2 regions of the Variovorax sp. J31P179 genome follow, and region 1 is predicted to be linked to the other one. Evidence: riboswitches for the same ligand, from Rfam matches in the RefSeq annotation. Region 1 holds a riboswitch; the other holds the start of a gene.

The links. Region 1 has a riboswitch for ZMP and ZTP ahead of QTI17_RS00705 (tetrahydrofolate dehydrogenase/cyclohydrolase catalytic domain-containing protein). Riboswitches for the same ligand answer to the same signal wherever they lie in the genome.
Region 2: another riboswitch for ZMP and ZTP. It lies ahead of glyA (serine hydroxymethyltransferase); the one in region 1 lies ahead of QTI17_RS00705 (tetrahydrofolate dehydrogenase/cyclohydrolase catalytic domain-containing protein).

What each region holds. Positions count from the first base shown of each region.
Region 1 is NZ_JASZYL010000001.1:135,078-138,475, reverse strand. It holds gene QTI17_RS00720 (aromatic ring-hydroxylating dioxygenase subunit alpha) at 1-272, opposite strand, end outside; gene QTI17_RS00715 (GntR family transcriptional regulator) at 562-1,296, shown strand; gene QTI17_RS00710 (GNAT family N-acetyltransferase) at 1,316-1,738, shown strand; ZMP/ZTP riboswitch at 1,782-1,861, shown strand; gene QTI17_RS00705 (tetrahydrofolate dehydrogenase/cyclohydrolase catalytic domain-containing protein) at 1,885-2,760, shown strand; gene QTI17_RS00700 (hypothetical protein) at 2,940-3,275, opposite strand.
Region 2 is NZ_JASZYL010000002.1:159,264-162,661, reverse strand. It holds gene QTI17_RS05105 (DUF748 domain-containing protein) at 1-362, opposite strand, end outside; gene QTI17_RS05100 (lytic transglycosylase domain-containing protein) at 958-1,803, shown strand; ZMP/ZTP riboswitch at 1,842-1,969, shown strand; gene glyA (serine hydroxymethyltransferase) at 2,011-3,255, shown strand; gene nrdR (transcriptional regulator NrdR) at 3,271-3,398, shown strand, end outside.

The DNA of each region.
Region 1 (3,398 bases):
TGGAAGGGGCAGCGCAGGCCGCCGTGCTCGAGGCGGCCGAAAGCCAGGTCGGCGCCGCGGTGCGGACAGTCGCGGTCGAGCATGCCCAGCTGGCCCTGCTCGTCGCGGAACAGGACGAAGTGCTGGCCCATCAGCTGCACCGCCTTGACCGGGCGCGGACCGGCGAGTTCGTCGGCCAGCGCCACCGGCTGCCAGTAGCGGCGCAACAGCGTGCCGGCGGGGGTGCCCCGGCCGACCCGGGTGATGAAATCATTCTGTTCTGCACTGATCATGGGGGTGCTCCATCGTGGGGGTGACTGTCTGAAACATGCGCTGCATGCAATTGCATACATTGTCTGGGCGATTTCTGATCCAGGTCAATCCATTTAGATTCCTGCGGGGGCATTCAGGCGCTAAAACAAGGGTTATTACTTAGAAGTCGACGCATCTTCGAGGTGCATTTTCTCTTTCTGAATGCACTGCTTGCGACATGTATGCAACAACCGGACCAAGTTGGCCTGACTGTGTGCAGCCACGGCTGATCTCCTTAGAATCGAGGCATTCTTCGTTCCGCTGCTCCAGATGGACTCCCAACAAAACCGTGTGCTGGTTCAACTTCGCGACCTGATCCTCAAGGGCGAATTCGTGCCCGGCGAGCGGCTGGCCGAGATCCCGCTGGCGGAGAAGCTCGGCGCCTCGCGCACGCCCGTGCGGCTGGCGCTCACCAGCCTGGAGCACGAGGGCCTGATCGAGCAGTCGCCGAGCGGCGGCTACCAGATGCGCCGCTTCACGTCTCAGGAGATCGCCGACGCGATCCGCGTGCGCGGCGTGATCGAAGGCTTCGCGGCCCGTCTGCTGGCCGAGGACGGTGCCTCGCGCCAGCTGCTGCGCGACCTTCACGACTGCCTCGACGAGGGCGACAAGGCGGTCAACAAGCCCGAAATGGGCCTGGACGACTACGCGGCCTACGTCCAGATGAACGACCGCTTCCACCAGCTGATCATGCAGGGCTGCGGCAATGTCGCGCTCCAGCGCGTGATGGACATGCTGGACGGCCAGCCCTTCGCGTCGCCGAGCGCCATGCTGCCGATGCAGTCGTCGATGGAGGAGGGGCACCAGTGGATGAAGCAGGCCCACCGCACGCACCACGCGATGGTGCAGGCGATCGAGCGCGGGCAAGGCTCGCGCGCGCAGGCGCTGGGCGAGGAGCACGTCGAGATCGCACGCATGAACCTCGACTACGCGCTCGAACGGCCGGAGCTCGCGGCCGAACTGATGCCGGGGATGCGGCTGGTGGCTGGGAAGACGCGGCCCTGACAGGGGCGCTGTGCCCGCCATGACAGCCTGGACCATCGTCGAAGCGACGCAAGAGGAGGTGCGGTCGGGCGAGCTCGGTCGACGGCTGCGCCACTTCAACTACGAATTCGTGGGCGAGTATCCCGAATCTCAACCGGTATGGCTGAGCGCAAGGGATGAGCAAGGTCGAATGGTCGGAGGGCTTCGCGGCTACGTCTTCCTTTACTGGCTCCACATCGACGTGCTTTGGGTCGACGAGGCGGCCAGGACAGCCGGGCTTGGCAGCGAGCTGCTTGGGCAGGCCGAGACGCAGGCGAAGCGCCTGGGCGCGCATAGCGCCAAGCTCGATACCTTCGAATGGCAGGCCCGCGACTTCTATGCGAAGCGCGGCTACCAGGAGTTCGGGCGCATCGACAACCACACCGATGGGTTCTACCTGGCGTTCATGATGAAGAAGCTCTGAGGTGCAAGGGGCAGGATGCGGCGTCACTGGTCATCTATCATTGCTCCGCCTGCGCAACTGGCGATAAGGTGAGTTCCACCGTGGAGCGCAGGCGAATCATTGCCGCTCGCCTGGGCACCCGACTGTTTTCCTGCAAGGAAACTGATATGAACGGTGGCACCAGGTCTGAATGTGTCGTTCTCGACGGCAAAGCGCTCGCAGTGCGTTGCGAAGCCAAACTCACGGAGTCGATTCGCGGCTTTGCGCTACGACACCAGGGCCGCGTGCCCACTCTCGCCACCATCCTGGTCGGCGACGACCCTTCTTCGGCGGTCTACGTCCGAATGAAGGCCAACGCATGCCGGCGCGTCGGAATGCACTCGAAGGCGCTGGTGTTGCCTGCGTCAGCCAGCACAAGAGAGGTGTGTGACGTCATCGATGCGCTCAACAAGGACCCTGACGTCCATGGCATTCTGTTGCAGCACCCGGTACCGTTGCACATAGACGAACGCGCTTGCTTCGATTGCATTCGAATCGACAAGGATGTCGATGGCGTCACCTCTCATGGATTCGGGCGCATGGCATTGGGACAAGAAGCGTTTGGTTCGGCTACCCCCTCTGGAATCATGAGGCTGCTGACTGACTACGGCATTGAGATTGCCGGCCAGCGAGCAGGCGTGGTCGGCCGGAGCGCCATCCTTGGAAAGCCGATGGCGTTGATGCTTTCCAATGCTGGAGCCACCGTCACTCTCTGTCATTCCCGCACGCGAAATCTGGAGCGAGAAGTGCGGCGCGCGCAGATTGTTGTCGGTGCATTGGGCAAACCGCACTTTATCGCTGCCGATTGGATTGCCGATGATTCGGTCGTTGTCGATGCGGGCTACCACGCTGGCGGCATCGGTGATATCGAGCCTCGCAATCTAATGAGCCGGTGTTCAGCCGTCACACCTGTGCCCGGCGGCGTCGGGCCGATGACAATATCGGTTCTGCTTGAGCAAACGCTACAAGCGGCCGAGTCACAGTCGAAAGAAACGCCTCGGTGAGGTGGGCTTGACTGCAGAATCCGCAGTCAGTCAGCGATTTCGCGCTTGCCTGCGTTGAGCATCGATGGTGAACACGCCGCCCGTAGCGGCTAGACGGAATCAGCCAGCAATCGGACCTTCAACCGAGCGGCAACGACTGGTCGCCGCACGGCAGCGCGTCTCGCGCCAGGGTGGCGCCCTCATTTCTTGGGCGCTTCGGTCGCAGGCACCTGCATGGTGTTGGTGCGAATCTTCCCGCCCCCTTCGACACTACCCCGTGTCGTGGTGTCGCCGGCGTCAGTCACGCGCTTGACACAAGCGTCTCGCGCAGTCCCCTCCGGCTGGCGTTCGCAGCGCTTGAGCGCGTTCTGAAGATACTGTTCATCGCCCTTGGTCGGCAGCTTGCCTTGGCGCTTTGCCTGGGCGGCGGCCGCAGCCTCACGCTCTGACGGCGACGTCTGGGCAAACGAATAGCTGGCACCGAGCGCGACACAACCCGAGAGCAAGACTCCCGATGCGATTCGAGAAAAAGCCATCACGGTATCTCCTTTGAGGTCCAGAGAGGGCGGAAAGTAGTCCTGAGCGATGGCCGAGTCAAGTATCGATTTGGCCGCCGAGATTCGGGTGGCATGGCTGCTTGGGTGGTGCCGGTTGCCGAG
Region 2 (3,398 bases), on a different contig from region 1:
GCGAGGTGCGTGAGCTGGATCGCAGGCGCCTCGATCCGGACCGCGTCGATCACCGGTGCGAGGCGCAGGATGGACTGCAGCTCGGCGTCGACATAGATGCGCTTGACGGCGACCTGCGGCTGGCTGCCGTCGGCAGTGGCGATGCGCAGGTCGTTCACCGCGAGCTCGAGCGTCCAGGGCTTGAACTCGATCTTGCCCACCGTGACCTGGCGGCCCAGCTTGTCGCTGGCGATCTTCTGCACCTGGCCCTTGACGATCGGCGGTACCGCCAGCCATGCGATCACCCAGACCGCCAGCAGGATCAGCAGCGTCCAGAGCCCGCGCCGCACCCATTTGTTCTGTTTCAGCAAAGCAGCATTCATCGATGGGGAGTGTGCCCCAAACCCATGGCGGCCCCAAAGTGAGAAAGCCCGGCGGCTCGACGCGAAGTCAGGCCTCCGGGCTCGATGGCGGGCGAAACGCCCATGCCATCTTTTCGCTCGACCGGAAGTTCAATCGTTCCGGTCATGCTGGCAGCAAGGGATTGCCACCGTTGGGCCTCAGCCGCTGGGCCGTCGGATTTTGCTCGTCGGGCCACTGGACCTTGGTAGACGCCTGATAGCTCAGGCAAGTAGAGCCTATGCGCTATGCGGATGGATTGCAAATCGCGTTTTCAATGGATCTCGTGCAGCCGATTCGTGCACTATTTCATACATTTCTTTACATCGAAATTAGAATATCAGACCTATCTTATATTCTTGACCAGATATTTAGCGGTCCCTAGAATGCCAATCTTTCCCGAGCCCCCGAGTGGCCGGACTCTCCCAAATCCGCTGCCGGCATCTGCCGGCTTGATCAGGCGGCCGCGCTCTCTCCCTATTTTTCGCGCGGTCCTGATTCGTACCAATCCAAGCGCCGCTTCCTTTCTGCTCCGCCCCCGTGGCGCTGCGAACGGGTGCCGCACAGAAAGGAAGAGCGATGAAACAGGCGTTAGATGCCACAGCCCGCGGGCTACGGACCTTCGTGTCCGACGTGGTCGACGGCTTCTTCGAGATCACCCACAACAGCTTCGCCCTGCTCGGGCTGGCGACCGTGTTCGCCGTGCTGGCGCTGGCCGCCCGCCCGGACCTGCGGCAGACCGGCGAAGAGCAGCTGATGGGCTGGCTGCAATCGCGCAAGCCCGTGCCCGAGGCCGTCGAGGTCAGCGACCTGGAGCCCACTGCGATCGAGCGGACCACCGCCGCCAGCCCTCACGAACTGCCCAAGCAGCAGGCCGCGGTGGCCTACTGGCTCAGCAAGAAGTACCGGGTGGCGGCCGAGCCGTTGAGCGTGCTGGTCGCCGAGGCTTTCGACCTCGGCAAGAAAACCAAGCTCGACCCGACCCTGATCCTGGCGATCATGGCGGTCGAGTCCAGCTTCAATCCCTTCGCCCAGAGCCAGGTCGGCGCCCAGGGCCTGATGCAGGTCATGACCCGGGTCCACGGCGAGAAGTACGAAAGCGCCGGCGGAACCCTTACCGCCTTCGACCCGGTGACCAACATGCGCGTCGGCGTCAAGGTGCTGCAGGAATGCATCGCCCGCGCCGGCTCCCTCGAGGGCGGCCTGCGCTACTACGTCGGCGCCGCCAATCTGACCGAGGACGGCGGCTATGCCGGCAAGGTGCTGGCCGAGCACGAGCGGCTGCGCCAGGTGGTCGCCGGCCGCGCGCCGCCCACGACGACGCCGGCGCCGCGCGCCAATCCCGTCCAGGTCGTGGCGCCGCCGGCAGCGGCCAAGCCGGCCCAGCCCGATCCGCAGCAAGTCGCCCTGCTCGGCGATTCCTAGCCCTTCGGGCCGCGCCGGCGCCCGCTGTCGGCTACACTCGGCCGGCACGCGACTGGCGATAGGCGCAACCCTTTTCAGGTGCATTGCGCTGACGTGGACTACCACTGGGAAGCGTGCCGCCCGCGGTTCGTTTGCGGGTGATCAGCCGTTCGCCTGGGCAGCCCTTGTTTGGTTGAAGAACAAGGACCATCGTCTTGAAGGACTGCCATGTACCACCGCAACATCCTGGTCGAACAGACCGATCCTGAAATCTGGGCTGCCATCCAGGCCGAGAACGCCCGCCAGGAGCACCACATCGAGCTGATCGCGAGCGAAAACTACGCCTCGCCGGCCGTCATGGCCGCCCAGGGCTCGCAGCTCACCAACAAGTACGCCGAGGGCTATCCGGGCAAGCGCTATTACGGCGGCTGCGAGCACGTCGACGTGGCCGAGCAGCTGGCCATCGACCGCATCAAGCAGATCTTCGGCGCCGACGCCGCCAACGTGCAGCCGCATTGCGGCGCCTCGGCCAACGAGGCCGTGATGCTGGCCTTCCTGAAGCCCGGCGACACCATCATGGGCATGAGCCTGGCCGAAGGCGGCCACCTGACCCACGGCATGCCCCTCAACATGAGCGGCAAGTGGTTCAATGTCGTGAGCTACGGCCTGAACGCCGACGAAGCCATCGACTACGACGCCATGGAACGCAAGGCGCACGAGCACCTGCCCAAGCTGATCATCGCCGGCGCCTCGGCCTATTCGCTGCGGATCGACTTCGAGCGCTTCGCCAAGGTCGCCAAGGATGTCGGCGCCATCTTCATGGTCGACATCGCCCACTACGCCGGCCTGGTGGCAGCAGGCGTGTACCCGAACCCGGTGCCGCACGCGGACGTCGTCACCTCGACCACCCACAAGAGCCTGCGCGGCCCGCGCGGCGGCATCATCCTGATGAAGTCGCAGCACGAGAAGGCGATCAACAGCGCCATCTTCCCCGGCCTGCAGGGGGGCCCGCTGATGCACGTGATCGCGGCCAAGGCGGTGGCCTTCAAGGAAGCGCTGTCGCCCGAGTTCAAGGCCTACCAGCAGCAAGTCGTGACCAATGCACGGATCGTCGCCGAGACGCTGACCGAGCGCGGCCTGCGCATCGTCAGCGGCCGTACCGAAAGCCACGTGATGCTGGTCGACCTGCGCGCCAAGGGCATCACCGGCAAGGAAGCCGAAGCCGTGCTGGGCGCGGCCCACATGACGATCAACAAGAACGCGATCCCGAACGACCCCGAAAAGCCGATGGTCACCAGCGGCGTGCGCATCGGCACGCCGGCGATGACCACCCGCGGCTTCAAGGACGAGGAAGCGCGCGCCACCGCCAACCTGATCGCCGACGTGCTCGAGAACCCGCGCGACGCAGCGAACATCGATGCGGTGCGGGCCAAGGTGCACGCGCTCACCAGCCGCTTCCCGGTCTACAAATAACCGGCACGACAGCGCATGAAGTGCCCCTTCTGCGGTCATCTGGAGACCCAGGTCATGGAGACCCGGGTCTCGGAAGACGGCGACTTCGTGCGCCGCCGGCGCCAGTGCGGAGGCTGCGACAAGCGCTTCACCACCTACGAGCG